2 regions of the Simplicispira sedimenti genome follow, and region 1 is predicted to be linked to the other one. Evidence: riboswitches for the same ligand, from Rfam matches in the RefSeq annotation. Region 1 holds a riboswitch; the other holds the start of a gene.
What was found. A riboswitch is a leader RNA that binds a small molecule or an ion and turns the genes downstream of it on or off. The one in region 1 is predicted to bind glycine.

Region 1 (7,907 bases):
GCGCCCCCACTCCATGGCCATGGCGCGCGTCATGTGCACCACGGCGGCCTTGCTCATGCAGTACACCCCAATCTGCGGCAGCACCTTGAGCCCCGCCATGGACGCCACGTTGATGATGCGCCCACCGGTAAAGCTGCCCGGCGCCGCGCCCTGCGAGCGCGCCAGCATGCGCTTGCCCACCTCTTGCGCGACGAAGAACGCGCCCTTGACGTTGGTGTCGAAGACGTAGTCGTAGTCCTCCGGCGCGACATCCTGCAGGCGCTGCGTGGTGCTCACGCCCGAGTTGTTGACCAGAATGTCGATCGAGCCCATTTCGGTCTCGGCGTGCGCCACGGCGGCCTTGATGGAGTCGTGATCGGTCACGTCCAGTTCGACCACATGGGCGTCGCCGCCCTCGCCTTCGATGCGTGCGCGCAGCTCCTTGAGTTTTTCGATACGGCGGCTCGCCAGCACCACCCCTGCGCCGGCACGTGCCAGGGTTCGGGCAAACTGCGCACCCAGGCCGCTGGACGCGCCGGTAACAAAGGCAATGCGACCGGACAGATCGATGTTGTAGGCCATTTAGAGTCCCTCCACTGAACAAAATAGAACGGTCGTTCGATTGTCTGTATTCCTTGCATACAATCAGTCACCCGCCGGACAGTGGCTGTGCCCCCTGTTTGCAGACAATCTGCCCCATTATCAAACGCCCGACGAGAAGCACATGACAAACGAAGAAATCCTCGCCCAGTTTGGCCCCCGCGAGTCCATGGAATACGACGTGGTGGTCGTTGGTGGGGGCCCAGGGGGCCTGTCCACAGCGATCCGCATCAAGCAACTGGCAGCAGAGCGCGGCCAGGACGTCTCGGTCGTGGTGCTGGAAAAAGGCTCGGAGCCCGGCGCGCACATCCTCTCGGGCGCCATCATGGACCCCAAGGCGCTGACCGAACTCATCCCCGACTGGAAGGAAAAAGGCGCCCCCCTGAACCAGCCCGTCACCGACGACGCCTACAGCTTTTTGAGCGAGCGCTCGGCCTTTCGCGTGCCCAACATGTTCCTGCCGCCGTTTGCGCACAACCACGGCAACTACATCGTCAGCCTGGGCGCGGTCACCAAGTGGCTGGGCGAACAGGCCGAGGCCCTGGGCGTGGAAATCTTCCCCGGCTTCACCGCCGCCGAAGTGCTCTACAACGATGACGGTTCCGTCAAGGGCGTGGCCACCGGCAATATGGGCATCGGCAAGGACGGCGAGCCCACCGACAACTTCCAGCTCGGCATGGAACTGCTGGGCAAATACACCATCTTTGCCGAAGGCGCACGCGGCCACCTGGGCAAACAAGTCATCGCCAAGTACCAGCTCGACGCAGGGCGCGACCCGCAGAGCTTTGGCATCGGCATCAAGGAACTGTGGGAAATCGACCCCAAGAAACACCAGCCCGGCTTTGTGATGCACACCGCCGGCTGGCCCATGGAGAACGACACCTACGGCGGCGCCTTCCTGTACCACCTGGAAGGCAACAAGGTGGCCGTGGGCTTCGTCACCGGCCTGGGCTACACCAACCCCTACCTGAGCCCGTTCGAGGAATTCCAGCGCTGGAAGACCCACCCCAACATCCGCTACTACTTCGAGAACGAGCAGGGCGAAGTCACCGCCAAGCGCCTGTCCTATGGCGCGCGCGCCATCAACGCCAGCGGCCTGAACTCCCTGCCCAAGACCGTGTTCCCCGGCGGCGCGCTCATCGGCTGCGACGCGGGCTACCTCAATGTCAGCCGCATCAAGGGCAGCCACGCTGCCATCAAGACCGGCATGCTCGCAGGCGAAGCCGCCTACGAGGCCGTCACGGCTGGGCGCCAGCACGACGAACTCAGCGCCTACCCCAAGGCCTTCGAGGAAAGCTGGCTCTACACCGAGCTGAACAAGGACCGCAATTTCAAGAACTGGTTCAAGTACGGCCTGACCACCGCCACGCTGATGAACGGCTTCGAGCAGTTCGTGCTGCGCGGGCACATGCCCTGGACGCTGCACCGTGACAAGGCCGACCACCAGTACCTCAAGCCCGCCAGCGAGTGCAAGCCCATCGAGTACCCCAAGCCCGACGGCAAGCTGACCTTCGACCGCTTGAGCAGCGTGTTCATCAGCAACACCAACCACGAAGAGAACCAACCGGCGCACCTGACGCTCAAGGACGCCAGCGTGCCGGTGAAGATCAACCTGGCCCAATACGCAGGCCCCGAGGCACGCTACTGCCCGGCCGGGGTGTACGAGTTTGTGGGCGAAGGCAGCGACAAGCGCCTGCAGATCAACGCGCAGAACTGCGTGCACTGCAAGACCTGCGACATCAAGGACCCGACGCAGAACATCGTGTGGGTCACGCCCGAGGGGGGCGGGGGGCCGAATTACTCGGGCATGTAATCAAAAACCATAGCGCTTCGCGCTGAAGGGGCCTGCGTTGCAGGCCCTTTTTATTGGAATTTCAAACAGCGGACAACGGCAGATCCGCTTTTTTCAGCGTGCGCAGCACAAAGCTGGAACGGCTGTGGCGAATGCCCTTGATCTTGTAGAGCTTCTCGCGCAGCAGGCGCTCATAGTCGCGCGTGTCCTTGACCACCACACGCAGCAGATAGTCGTAGTCGCCCGACACCAGGTGCGCCTCGATCACCTCGGGAATGCTGGCCAGCGTTTCGCCGAATTTCTCCAGCGTGTTGTCGGAATGGCTGTCGAGCGTGACCTGCACCAGCACGGTGTCGGCCAGATCCAGCGCCTGGGGGTTGAGGCGCACGGTGTAGCCCTCGATCACCCCGGACTCCTCCATCTTCTTGATGCGGCTCCAGCAGGGCGATGGGCTCAGGCCCACGGCCTGGCCAATCTCTTGCAGGCTGGCGCGGGCGTTGGCCTGCAGTACGGCGAGGATTTTTTTGTCGAGTCGGTCCATGCCACGGATTATTCTGCACACAACGCCATGAGAGCAAATTTTGCTGTAACAAAGGCTATTTACTGGAAACAAAGCAAATTTGCCTGCCAACCCCCTGGCATACTTTGCTGCATCAAGGCGCTCTTACCGGAACGCATGAAATGCCAAGGCCCCGGCTGGTTACCGCCAGTCGGGGCGCTTGCTTTTGGGGGCCTGCACCGGGGCCGACGCAGACAAAAATCCCTGCGGTGCGGCGGGCATTGCAGGTAGAATCGCGCCTTCGTCAGGAGAGAGTGCTCCGCCACCCGCGAGCAGCACCGCCGAAGGCGCAGGCACCCGCCGAACGCTCAGGCAAAAGGACTGGCAACCGCCCGCAGGGATGCGGGCGTTCCCTTGCTGGAGAGAGGTGGCCGCGCGCAACGCACAGGCCACCCACCGAAGGAGCAAGCCGCGCGGGCCAGCCAGGGCGCAGCGGTGAATCTCTCAGGTAAAGCGGACAGCAGGGCAAATCCCGTGGCATTGGTGCCACGGCCCCCATTTGCCCTGGAGTTCTTATGTCCGCACCTGCCGCCGCCCCCCTGCTCACCACGCCCCTCAACGCGCTGCACATCGAACTGGGCGCCCGCATGGTGCCGTTCGCCGGTTACTCCATGCCCGTGCAGTACCCCGCAGGGCTCATGGCCGAGCACCTGCACACCCGCCAGGCCGCAGGCCTGTTCGATGTGTCGCACATGGGCCAGCTGCGCCTGGTCGGCCCCGATGCCGCCGCCGCATTTGAAAGCCTGATGCCCGTGGACGTGATCGACCTGCCCGTGGGCAAACAGCGCTACGGCCTGCTGCTGAACGACGAGGGCGGCATCATCGACGACCTGATGTTCTTCCGCATGGCGCAGGACGAGCTGTTCGTCATCGTCAACGGCGCCTGCAAGGTGGGCGACATCGCCCACATCCAGGCGCGCATCGGCCAGCGCTGCCAGGTGGTTCCGCTGCCCGACCATGCCCTGCTCGCCCTGCAGGGCCCGCAGGCCGCCACGGCCCTGGCACGCCTGGCGCCCGGCGTGGAAAAGCTGGTGTTCATGACCGGCGGCCAGTTCACGATCGCGGGCTGCGACTGCTTCGTTACGCGCAGCGGCTACACCGGCGAAGACGGCTTCGAGATCTCCGTGCCCGCCGCGCAGGCCGACACCCTGGCGCGCGCGCTGCTGGCCCAACCGGAGGTCAAGCCCATCGGGCTGGGCGCACGCAACTCGCTGCGCCTGGAGGCCGGCCTGTGCCTCTACGGCAACGACATCGACACCACCACCACGCCCGTGGAGGCCGCGCTGAACTGGGCCATGCAAAAGGTGCGCCGCACCGGCGGCGCGCGCGCCGGCGGCTTCCCCGGTGCCGACAAGGTGCTGGCCCAGCTCGACAACCCCGCCAGCGTGGCACGCAAGCGTGTCGGCCTCGTGGCCCTGGAGCGCGTGCCCGTGCGCGAGCACACCGAACTGCAGAGCGAAGGCGGCCAGAAGATCGGCGAGGTCACCAGCGGCCTGCTCGGCCCGAGCTTCGACAAACCCATTGCCCTGGCCTATGTGGACGCCCAGCATGCCGCCGTTGGCACGCGCGTCAACGCCATCGTGCGCAGCAAGGCCGTGCCCATGGAGGTCTGCGCCACCCCCTTCGTGCCCACGCGCTACTACCGCGGCTAACGCCCCTGGCGCAGGCTACATTCCGGATTCCCTTCATCTTTCAGGAGCTTTTCCCATGACCATCAAATATTCCAAAGACCACGAGTGGATCAACGCCGCTGATGCCAACGCTGCCGTGGTCGGCATCACGCTGCACGCCCAGGACGCCCTGGGTGACGTGGTGTTCGTGGACTTGCCCGCCGTGGGCACCACGTTTGCCCAGGGCGACGTGGCCGGTGTGGTCGAGTCCGTGAAGGCTGCTGCCGATGTGTACATGCCCGTTTCGGGCGAGGTGGTGGAAGTGAACGAGGCACTGCGCGCCGACCCGTCGCTGGCCAACTCCGACCCGCTGGGCGCGGGCTGGTTCTTCAAGGTCAAGCTGTCCGAGCCCGCCCAGCTCGACGGCCTGATGGACGAGACCGCGTATTCGAGCTTCTCTGCCAGCGCCTGAGCGCACCGGCTTTAAAAACCATAGCAGCCAGCGCACGCATTCAGGCGCATTCAGATACAAAAATATTTGAATCCGCCTGAATTCGGGCGCAAGCAGCTCCTATTTCAATAGCACTCCAGACTGGTTCCGCCATGCAGATGCCCGCCGCCCTGCCCTTGTCCGCACTCGAAAACACCACCGAGTTCCTGCCCCGCCACATCGGCATCGACGCGGCCGACGAAGCGCACATGCTGTCGGTGATCGGCGAGGCCTCGCGCCGCGCCCTCATCGACGGCATCGTGCCGCGCTCCATCGCGCGCGGCCAGGCCATGGACCTGCCGGCCCCGGCCACCGAGAACGCCGCGCTGGCCGAGCTCAAGGCGATCGCCTCCAAGAACAAGCTGCTCAAGAGCTTCATCGGCCAGGGCTACTACGGCACGCACACGCCCGGCGTGATCCTGCGCAACATCCTGGAGAACCCCGCCTGGTACACGGCCTACACGCCCTACCAGGCCGAAATCTCGCAGGGCCGCATGGAGGCGCTGGTCAACTTCCAGACCATGGTGTGCGACCTCACCGGCATGCCGATTGCCAACGCCTCCATGCTCGACGAGGCCACCGCCGCCGCCGAGGCCATGACGCTGGCCAAGCGCTCGGTCAAGGCCAAGGGCAATACCCTCATCGTCAGCGGCGACTGCCACCCGCAGACCATCGAGGTCATCCAGACGCGCGCCGCGCCGCTGGGCCTCACAGTCAAGGTGGTCCGCTCGGGCGACGAATGGATGGCCGCCATCGGCCAGGACGACTACTTTGCCGCCATCAACCAGTACCCCGGCTCCAGCGGCTGGCTGGCCGACTGGCAGATGAGCGCCGACATCATCCACGGCAAGGGCGCCGCGCTGATCCTGGCCGCCGACCTGCTGGCGCTCACGCTGCTCAAGACCCCAGGCGAGATGGGCGCCGACATCGTGGTCGGCACCACGCAGCGCTTTGGCATGCCCATGGGCGCGGGCGGCCCGCACGCCGCCTACATGGCCTGCCGCGACGACTTCAAGCGCTCCATGCCCGGCCGCCTGGTGGGCGTGAGCGTGGACGTGCACGGCAAGCCGGCCTACCGCCTGGCGCTGCAGACGCGCGAGCAGCACATCCGCCGCGAGAAGGCCACCTCCAACATCTGCACCGCGCAGGTGCTGCCCGCCGTCATCGCCAGCATGTACGCCGTGTACCACGGCCCCGAGGGCTTGAAGCGCATCGGCCAGCGCGTGGCACGCTACACCGCCATCCTGGCGGCAGGCCTCAAGCAACTGGGCTTCACGCCGCTGCACGCCACCGCCTTCGACACCCTGACCATGGACCTGGGTAGTAGTGACGCCGCCCGCGCCGTGGTGCAGCGCGCGCTGGACGCCGGCGCCAATGTGCGCCTGCTGCGCGGCCAGTGCGTGGCCCTGTCGCTCGACGAAACCACCACGCGCGACGACCTGGCCCTGCTCTGGCGCACCTTCGCGCCCACGGCCACGCAACCCACGGTGGAGCAGCTCGCCGCCAGCGCGCCCGACCTCATTCCGGCCAGCCTGCGCCGCGCCAGCCGCTACCTCACGCACCCGGTGTTCAACACGCACCACAGCGAAACCGGCATGCTGCGCTACATCCGCCAGCTGTCCGACAAGGATCTGGCGCTCGACCGCACCATGATCCCGCTGGGCTCGTGCACCATGAAGCTCAACGCCACGAGCGAGATGATCCCGATCACCTGGCCCGAGTTCGCCAACGTGCACCCGTTCGCGCCGGCCGACCAGCTCGAAGGCTACCGCCTGCTCGACGAGCAACTGCGCGCCTGGCTGTGCCAGGCCACGGGCTACGCGGGCATCAGCCTGCAGCCCAACGCAGGCAGCCAGGGCGAATACGCCGGCCTGCTGGCCATCAAGGCCTACCACGCGGCCCAGGGCCACGCGCACCGCAACATCTGCCTGATCCCAAGCAGCGCGCACGGCACCAACCCCGCCAGCGCCCAGATGGTGGGCATGCAGGTGGTGGTGACCAAGTGCGACGAAAACGGCAACGTGGACATGGCCGACCTGCAGGCCAAGTGCGAACAGCACAGCCAGAACCTGGCCTGCGTGATGATCACCTACCCCAGCACGCATGGCGTGTTCGAGACGCAGGTCAAGGAGCTGTGCCAGCTCGTGCACAGCCATGGCGGCCGCGTGTACGTGGACGGCGCCAACATGAACGCCCTGGTGGGCGTGGCCGCCCCCGGCGAATTTGGCGGCGACGTGAGCCACCTGAACCTGCACAAGACCTTCTGCATCCCGCACGGCGGCGGCGGCCCCGGCGTCGGCCCCGTGTGCGTGGTGGCAGACCTCGTGCCCTACCTGCCCGGCCATGCCACGGCCGGTCAGTCCGCCACGGTGGGCGCCGTTTCTGCCGCGCCGCTGGGCAACGCCGCCGTGCTGCCGATCAGCTGGATGTACATCCGCATGATGGGCGCCGAGGGCCTGCAGGCCGCCACCGAGGTGGCCATCCTCAGCGCCAACTACATCAGCGCGCGCCTCAAGGACCACTACCCCACGCTGTACGCGTCAAGCAACGGCCATGTGGCGCACGAGTGCATCCTCGACCTGCGCCAACTCAAGGAGACCAGCGGCGTGATGGCCGAGGACGTGGCCAAGCGCCTGATCGACTACGGCTTCCACGCCCCCACCCTGAGCTTCCCCGTGGCCAACACGCTGATGGTCGAGCCCACCGAGAGCGAGACGCTGTTCGAGATCGACCGCTTCATCGACGCGATGATCGCCATCCGCGAGGAAATCCGCCAGGTGGAAACCGGCGCCTGGCCGCAGGACAACAACCCGCTGAAAAACGCACCGCACACGGCCGAGAGCCTGTTGGGCGCCGAATGGACCCGCCCCTACACCC
Region 2 (7,907 bases), on a different contig from region 1:
GCCATCCAGCACCCCCGACCGCACACGGCCCAGGAGCACCAGCCCCCAGGCACCCGCCAAGGCAAACGGCAGGTTGCTCAGCACATCCAGCGCGCAAGGGATGCCCCACAGCGTGCGCTGATCGGCAAAGGCATGCTGGTGCGGGCTGGCATGCAGCACCGGCCCCCACAGGGCCAGAGCCAGAAACACCAGCCCGGCGCACAGCAGGCCGACTTCGGCGGGGGACAGACGGCGCCGGTGTGCGGCGGGAAGAACGGTGGGGGTGCGCATGGGGCCCTCCTGGTCAAGTGGTTGCGATGGGCGCAGTCTCCTGGTCGAAGCCAGCCGCACGGCCCAAAAGTTGCCACAGACGCCACCAGACCCACCATCGGTATCCATTTTTGATACCGATGCTGCGACGTCCGCGACCCGAACCCGCGCACCGCTGGGCGTCGCTTGATATGGGTCAAGGCAACGCGGCCCCGGAAATCCGTACAGTCTCCCCATGCACACCTTCCGAAATCTCCGCCGCCTCGGCCCGCTGGCTTTGCTGCTGGCCGCCTTCGCCTCCCAAGCGCAAACCCTCTCCTGCCCGACACAGGAACAAATGCGCCAGGTCAACGCCTGCCCCACCGAGGGACAGTTGCTCGCCAGCTTCCACGGCTTCTGCGGCGACGACAGCAAGGCCTACCAGGGCCAGACCGGCCCGTGCGCCGACTACGAAGTATTTCGCCGCATGAAGAACACCGCGCTGTGGGAATCTGCCGATGGCGCCTTCGACGGCTACCTGTCGTGCGAGGCCCCCGCCCCGGTCATCGCGAAATCAAGCCTGACGGCGATGCGCGTGACCAAGAAAGGCTCCATCACCGCCGTGGTCTGCCACTACGGCCCGGAGGTGCAGCTCACGCACCGCACGCGCAAGGCCTGCACCGTGCCGGCCTCGTGCGCCAGCGATCCGGCCCAGTGCCAGGCCGTGTGCGAATGAAAGGCTGACGAAGCCGGCGGCGGGTCTCCATAATCGGTGCCCATGAGCACCACCGCCGACCTCGTCACGGCCCTGAAGAAGGAACTCAAGGCCGCCCAGATGACCTATGCCGACCTGGCGCAGCAGCTCGGCATGGCCGAGTCCAGCGTCAAGCGCATGCTGGCCAAGGGCGACATGCCGCTGTCGCGCATCGACGCGATCTGCCGCGCCCTGGCGCTGGACTTCGCCGACCTGGCGCGGCGCGTGGCCGACAACCAGCCGCTGCTCCAGGAACTGACCCAGGAGCAGGAAAAGGCCGTGGTCAGCGACAAGAAGCTGCTGCTGGTGGCCATCTCGGTACTCAGCCAGTGGACGCTGGAGCAGATCGTGGCCACCTACCGCCTGAGCGAGGCCGAGGGCATCAAGTACCTCGCGCAGCTCGACCGCATCGGCATCATCGAGCTGCGGCCGCTGAACCGCTACCGCCTCAAGCTGGCCAAGACCTTCCGCTGGCGAGCGCACGGCCCGGTGATGAACTACTTCCGCGAGCACGCGCTGCTCGACTACTTCGCGGGCGGCTTCGACGGCCCCGGTGAAGGCGTGTTGCTGGTACACGGCAGCATCAGCCGCGCCCTGGCGCCCGCCTTCATGGAACGCATGCAGCGCGTGGCCCAGGACTTTGCCCAGCAGCACCTGGCCGACCAGCGCCTGCCGCAGGCCGAGCGCGAGGGCTACACCCTGCTGCTGGCCCTGCGCAGCTGGGAATTCGAGGCCTTTGCCCACATGCGGCGCTGAGCGCTCCTGCGGCGCCAATTACTCATTTTTTGATAGCACATGGCGCTTGTTTGACGAGCGCCAGGGGCAAAAACACCTCCATATTCTGCGCGCCCTGGCCGCGTACTCGCGTCGGCCAGGCACTGCTTGACACCACAAACAGAAATTACTATTCTTTAAATACAGAAATTAGCAATTTAAAGAATAGCGACATGAAAACCACCCGCCAACAGCAAGACGCCACGCGCCGCCAGATCGTGGCCAGCGCGGTGGATCTGATGACCCGCCAGGGCTTCGACGGCACGACGATGAAGGACATCGCACGCGCCGCCGGCATTGGCGACGCCACCATCTACAAGTACTTTCCCACCAAGGACCGCATCGTGCTGGGCTACCTTGACGCGGTGATCCAGCAAGCGCTGGCCGACACCCTGCAGACGCCCTGCTTCACCGATTACCAGTTGCAGGAGAAGCTCCAGCGCCTGACGGACGCTGTGCTCGAAGGTCTGCTGCCCGACCGCGAGTTCGTGACCCAAGTGCGCGCGCTGGCCCGGCGCTCCCCCTTGACCCTGCTGGCCGAGCCCCTGGCGGCGCGACAGGCCCTGCGCGAGGCCGTGACCAGCTTCCTGGATGCGGCCGAGGCGGCGGGCGAGATCGAACCCTGCGATTTCAAGGGCATGGCAGGCGGGCTCTACACCGACTACCTTGCCGGAGTGGTGAGCTATTGGCTGGCCGACACCTCCGACGAGTTCGCCGACACTGCACAGTTGGTGGACCTGTCGCTGGGCGTGCTGGTGCAGACCCTGCGCAGCGGCCTCATCAACCGCGTGCTGCAACTCGGCGGCTTCGTGCTGCGCAGCCAGATGGCGCGCCTGGCCCAGCACGGCAGCGGCTTGCTGGGCATGCTGCACATGGCGCAGCAGGCCATGGGCAGCCCCCCCCGCACAGCCACGGCTCCCGCCGCACCGCCCCAGGCCACCACCACCCGTGCGCCGCGCAAGTCGCGCGCCACGGCCGGGACTGCCGCCCCTGCCACCCCGCGCAAAAAGAAGGCCGCATGACATCCCCCGCCACCGTGAAATCCATCGCCATCCCACCCGGCACGGCCATCCACGCCGCCATGCCCGGCGCGCAGTTCTTCGACGCCTACGAGGTGGCCGACCCCCATCCCGCCCGCACGGCACTCCAGACCTGGCTGGACGTGGTGGCCCGCACGCCGCGCTGGACGCAGCAGCTCATGGCCCTGCGCAACCGGCTGGTGCGCCTGGTGGGCCTGAAAGACCTGGGCCAGCTGCACGACGCGCACCCGCCCGCCAGCGGGCGCGCCCCGGGCGACTACCGCGTGGGCGACCGCGTGGGCATCTTCCTCATCCGCCACCTGAACGACACCGAGGTGGTGCTGGGGCAGGACGACAAACACCTGGACGTGCAGGTGTCGCTGAGCAAGCACCGCCCGGGCGATGCGCCCGCCACGCTCGCGGTCAGCACCGTGGTGCACATCCACAACGCGCTGGGGCAGGCCTACATGGCGGTCGTCACGCCCTTCCATCGCCGCATCGTGCGGGCCATGCTGCAGCGGCTGGCAGACCATGGACAGCGCTGACGCGCCGCGCACCAGCCGGCTGGCGCGCGGCGCCATCACGGGCGTGGCGGCGGCACGCATTGGCGCCGCCCGCCTGGGCCAGCGCCTGCGCACGCCGTCGCCCCAGGCGCAGGCCGAGCACGAGGCCGCCGTGGGCCGCATCCTCTTTGGTGCGCTGGGGCAGTTGCGCGGCACGGCGCTCAAGGTGTCGCAGTTGCTGAGCATGCACCCCACGCTGCTGCCCGAGGGTGTGCGCCACGAGCTGGCACGCGCCCAGCACCAGGCGCTGCCGCTCAACCGCGCCCTGGTGGGTCGGGTGTTCCGCCAGGCCTTCGGGCAGGAGCCCGAGGCGCTGTTCGCGCAGTTCGAGCCCACTGCCTTCGCCGCCGCCAGCCTGGGCCAGGTGCACCGCGCACAGTTGCCTGGCGAGGGCCTGGTGGCCGTGAAGGTGCAGTACCCCGGCATCGCCGCCACCATCGCCAGCGACATGCAACTGGCGCGCGCGGCACTGCGTGCACTGGCCCACACCGATCTGCCGTTGCCCACCGATCCGGTGATGGACAGCGTGATGGACGAGATCGAGGCCACGCTGCTGCGCGAGGTGGACTACCTGCAGGAGGCCGAGCAACTGCAATGGTTCGCCGAACATGCCGCGCTGCCCGGCGTGGCGATGGCGCGGCCCCTCCTGTCGCACACCAGGGCCCAGGTGCTCACGCAGCAGTACCTGCCGGGGCTGCACCTGGACGCCTGGCTGGCCACGCAGCCGCAGCAGGCGCTGCGCGACCGGGCCGGCCAGCACCTGTGGGACTGGTTCATGCACTGCATCTTCGGGCTCGGCCGGGTGCATGCCGACCCGCACCCCGGCAACTTCCTGTTCGCCGCCGATGGCACGGTGGGCGTGCTCGACTTCGGCTGCACGCGGGAGCTCTCGGAAGGCTTTCGGACACAGATGACACGCGCCTGGTCGGCGCTGCTGCGCCCCGCCGCCGACCCGCAGCGTGACGCCCTGGTGCTGCAGGCCTACCAGGCGCTGGGGCTGGCCGGGCCCGACCTGGCACTGGCAACCTACAGCGCCGAGCTGGCCCCGGCCTTGGCCGACATGCAGGCCTGGCAGCTGGAGCCCTTCACCCAGGCCGTCTTCGATTTCAGCACCAAGCAGCCGCCCCCCATCACGCCCCCGGAGCACCAGCGCGTGCTGGGGCGCCATCTGGCGCAGGTGCCGGGCGAGATGCCCGCGTTCGATCGCATGTGGATGGGCCTGATGCACCTGCTCACCCGGCTCGGGGCACGGGTGCACACCCGCGCCGCTGGTATTCCTGAAACCGCCATTGAAAGCTCCTTGCCATGAACAACCCGCTCCTCCTGGCAGCCGCAGGCCTCGCCCTGGTCGGCCTGATCCATTCCGTGCTTGGCGAAGTCCTGGTCTTTCGCACGCTGCGCACACACGGGCTTGTTCCCACGGCCGGGTACCCGGTTTTGCGCGAGCGGCAGGTGCGCATCCTGTGGGCTTCCTGGCATCTGGTGACCGTGCTGGGCTGGGCCCTGAGCGCACTGCTCTGGCGCCTGGGGAGCGGCCCCTGGGAGCAGGATCTTGCGGCATGGGTCGCCCACACCACTACGCTCGCCCTTCCGGCCTGCGCGCTGCTGGTGGGCTTCGCCACCAAGGGCAGGCACCCGGCCTGGTGTGCCTTGCTGGTGGTCAGTGCCCTGGTGGGCTGGCGCTGACGCTGTGTGCGAAATATCACGGCAACGCCGCCCAATAGCGTTTCGGGAAACATGCCTACACAACTCTTCGCCGGACAGCTACATTGGCTTTACGCAATTCCCGCACGATAGAGCTTCCGGTTCCGCAAGGAATCACTTGTGAGGAGACCCCCATGGCACGCACCACCCTCGCCGCGGCATCCATCGCCCTGCTGGCGCTTTGCGCATTCACGGCCCCCGCGCAGGCCCGCACCACGGCCACCATCGTCATCCAGACGGCCCCGCCGCCACCGCGCTACGAGGTAATGCCGCCCCCCCGACGCAACATGGTCTGGGTGCCCGGCCACTGGGAGTGGCGCGGCCACCATCATGTGTGGGTAGAAGGCTATTGGATCAAGGCACGCCCCGGCTACCGCTACCGTGCGCCCGAGTGGGTGGAACGCGGCGGCCAGTGGCACATGCAACCGGGCGGCTGGGATCGCGACCATGACGGCATCCCCAACCGCTACGACCCGACGCCCGATGGCCGCCCCATGCCCCACCGCCCCTACGCGGACCGTGACCGCGACGGTGTACCCGACCATCGGGATCGGGACCGTGATGGCGACGGTATTTCCAACCGCCATGACCCGACGCCCGATGGCCGAGGCCGCCCCCGCGGTGACAGGGATCGCGATGGCGTGCCGAACCGCTATGACCGCGACCGCGATGGCGACGGCATCTCCAACCGCCACGACCCGACACCCGACGGCCGGGGCCGAGGCCATCCCCGTGGCGACCGGGACCGCGATGGCGTGCCCAACCGCTACGATCGGCAGCCGGGCAATCCCTACCGCAACTGACGCCTTGCGCGACGCGCGCGGCCGATGCCCCATAAGCATCTGTTGTGATGCATTAGCCAGCACGCGCGCCTAGAATGGCCCATGCAGGAGAGCAGGCGGCCCATGCCGCCTCACCGAAGGCGCAAACTCCCATACACGCTCAGGTTCCGTACTGCACCATCATCAAAGCCGTCTGGAGAGCCGCCACAGCCGTGGCGCACCGAAGGAGCAAGCCCCGTGCCGCGTTGGCACGGCGTGAATCTCTCAGGTAACAAGGACAGGGGGAGCGGCAGCTTGGCAGACGCGCCAACTGCACGCTATCAAAAATATAGCTGCTCGCGCACGCCTGACAAGCGCCAGAACCTTAAAAGGCTCTCAAAATGCGCGTGATCGTCCTCGGCGCCGGCTTGCTCGGCGTGACCTCGGCCTACTACCTCCAGCAACAGGGTCACGAAGTGACCGTCATCGACCGCCAGGCCACGCCGGGCGCGGAAACCAGTTTCGCCAACGGCGGCCAGATCTCGGTCAGCCACGCCGAGCCCTGGGCCAACCCGAGCGCACCGCTCAAGGTGCTGCAGTGGCTGGGCCAGGAGGACGCACCTCTGCTGTTCCGCCTGCGTGCCGATATGCGCCAGTGGCTCTGGGGGCTGTCCTTCCTGCGCAACTGCACGCCCGAGCGCACGCGCCACAACATCCGGCAGATCGTCAGCCTGGGCACCTACAGCCGCAGCGCGCTGCAGCAGTTGCGCCGCGACACCGGCATCCAGTACGACCAGCGCACGCAGGGCATCCTGCATTTCTATACCGACCCCAAGGAATTCGACGGCGCGCTCGGCCCGGCCGAACAGATGCGCCAGCTGGGCTGCGAGCGCCAGGTCATCAGCGCCGACGAGGCGGTGCGCATCGAACCTGCGCTGCGCCACATCCGCCCGCAACTGGCGGGGGCCACCTACACGGCCGAGGACGAATCGGGCGATGCCAACCTGTTCGTGCGCGAGCTGGCCAAGCTCTGCAAGCAGGCCGGCGTGCGTTTCCAGATGGGCGCGCACATCACGGCGCTGCGCACGGCGGGCGGCGAAATCGACCATGTGGAGCTGACCAACGCCGAGGGGCGCTTTGAGCGCATGCGCGGCGACGCCTATGTGCTCGCCATGGGCTCGTTCAGCCCGCTGTTGGCCCAGCCGCTGGGCATCCGCCTGCCCATCTACCCGGCCAAGGGCTATTCGGTCACGCTGCCGGTGAAGGATGCGCGCCTGGCGCACCAGGTGAGCCTGACGGACGACGAGTACAAGCTGGTGTTCTCGCGCTACACCAGCGCACAAGGCGACCGCCTGCGCATTGCCGGCACGGCCGAACTCAACGGTTACGACCGCAACCTGAACCAGGTACGCTGCGAGGCCATCGTGCGCCGCGTCGAGCAGCTCTTCCCCGGCGCGGGCGATACCACGCGGGCCGAGTTCTGGACCGGCCTGCGCCCTGCCACGCCCAGCAATGTGCCACTGATCGGCCGCACCCAGCTGCCCAACCTGTTCCTCAACACCGGGCACGGCACGCTGGGCTGGACGCATTCCTGCGGCTCGGGCAAGGCGCTGGCCGACATCGTGAGCGGTCGCGTGCCCGAGGTGGATTTCGCCTTCACCGGCATGCCGCAAACGCCCCAGCCCCGGTTGCTGCCTGCGGTCTGATCCCGCAGCGCCGCACGCCGCCGTTCAGCCACTCACCCCATGGTCGTGGCTGCGGCGGAAGGCAGGCGCAGTTGGGTGCGCAAGAAGCGTTCGCACTCCGCGGCGGGCAGCGGGCGACTGCAGAGGTAGCCCTGGATTTCATCGCAGCCCTGCGCCTGCAGGAAACGCCGCTGGTCCTCGGTCTCCACGCCTTCGGCAATCGTTTGCAGCCCCAGGCTGGACGCCATGTGGATGATGGCGCTGACCAGGGCCTTGTCCTCGGCATCGACGCTGATGTCGCGCACGAAAGACTGGTCGATCTTGAGCTTGTACACCTGGAAGCGCTTGAGGTAGCTCAGCGACGAATACCCCGTGCCGAAGTCGTCGATGGACATGCGCACGCCGCGCGCATGCAGGTC

Region 2: another riboswitch for glycine. It lies ahead of MJ602_RS08340 (D-amino acid dehydrogenase); the one in region 1 lies ahead of gcvT (glycine cleavage system aminomethyltransferase GcvT).

Annotation. Positions count from the first base shown of each region.
Region 1 is NZ_JAKVIJ010000016.1:1,662-9,568, reverse strand. It holds gene MJ602_RS15205 (SDR family oxidoreductase) at 1-561, opposite strand, end outside; gene MJ602_RS15200 (electron transfer flavoprotein-ubiquinone oxidoreductase) at 704-2,392, shown strand; gene MJ602_RS15195 (Lrp/AsnC family transcriptional regulator) at 2,454-2,912, opposite strand; glycine riboswitch at 3,166-3,264, shown strand; glycine riboswitch at 3,278-3,401, shown strand; gene gcvT (glycine cleavage system aminomethyltransferase GcvT) at 3,446-4,582, shown strand; gene gcvH (glycine cleavage system protein GcvH) at 4,638-5,012, shown strand; gene gcvP (aminomethyl-transferring glycine dehydrogenase) at 5,144-7,907, shown strand, end outside.
Region 2 is NZ_JAKVIJ010000006.1:75,461-83,367, forward strand. It holds gene MJ602_RS08300 (hypothetical protein) at 1-270, opposite strand, end outside; gene MJ602_RS08305 (hypothetical protein) at 485-964, shown strand; gene MJ602_RS08310 (helix-turn-helix domain-containing protein) at 1,007-1,738, shown strand; gene MJ602_RS08315 (TetR/AcrR family transcriptional regulator) at 1,930-2,778, shown strand; gene MJ602_RS08320 (DUF2867 domain-containing protein) at 2,775-3,320, shown strand; gene MJ602_RS08325 (ABC1 kinase family protein) at 3,307-4,647, shown strand; gene MJ602_RS08330 (hypothetical protein) at 4,644-5,024, shown strand; gene MJ602_RS08335 (YXWGXW repeat-containing protein) at 5,177-5,845, shown strand; glycine riboswitch at 6,008-6,115, shown strand; gene MJ602_RS08340 (D-amino acid dehydrogenase) at 6,205-7,509, shown strand; gene MJ602_RS08345 (EAL domain-containing protein) at 7,542-7,907, opposite strand, start outside.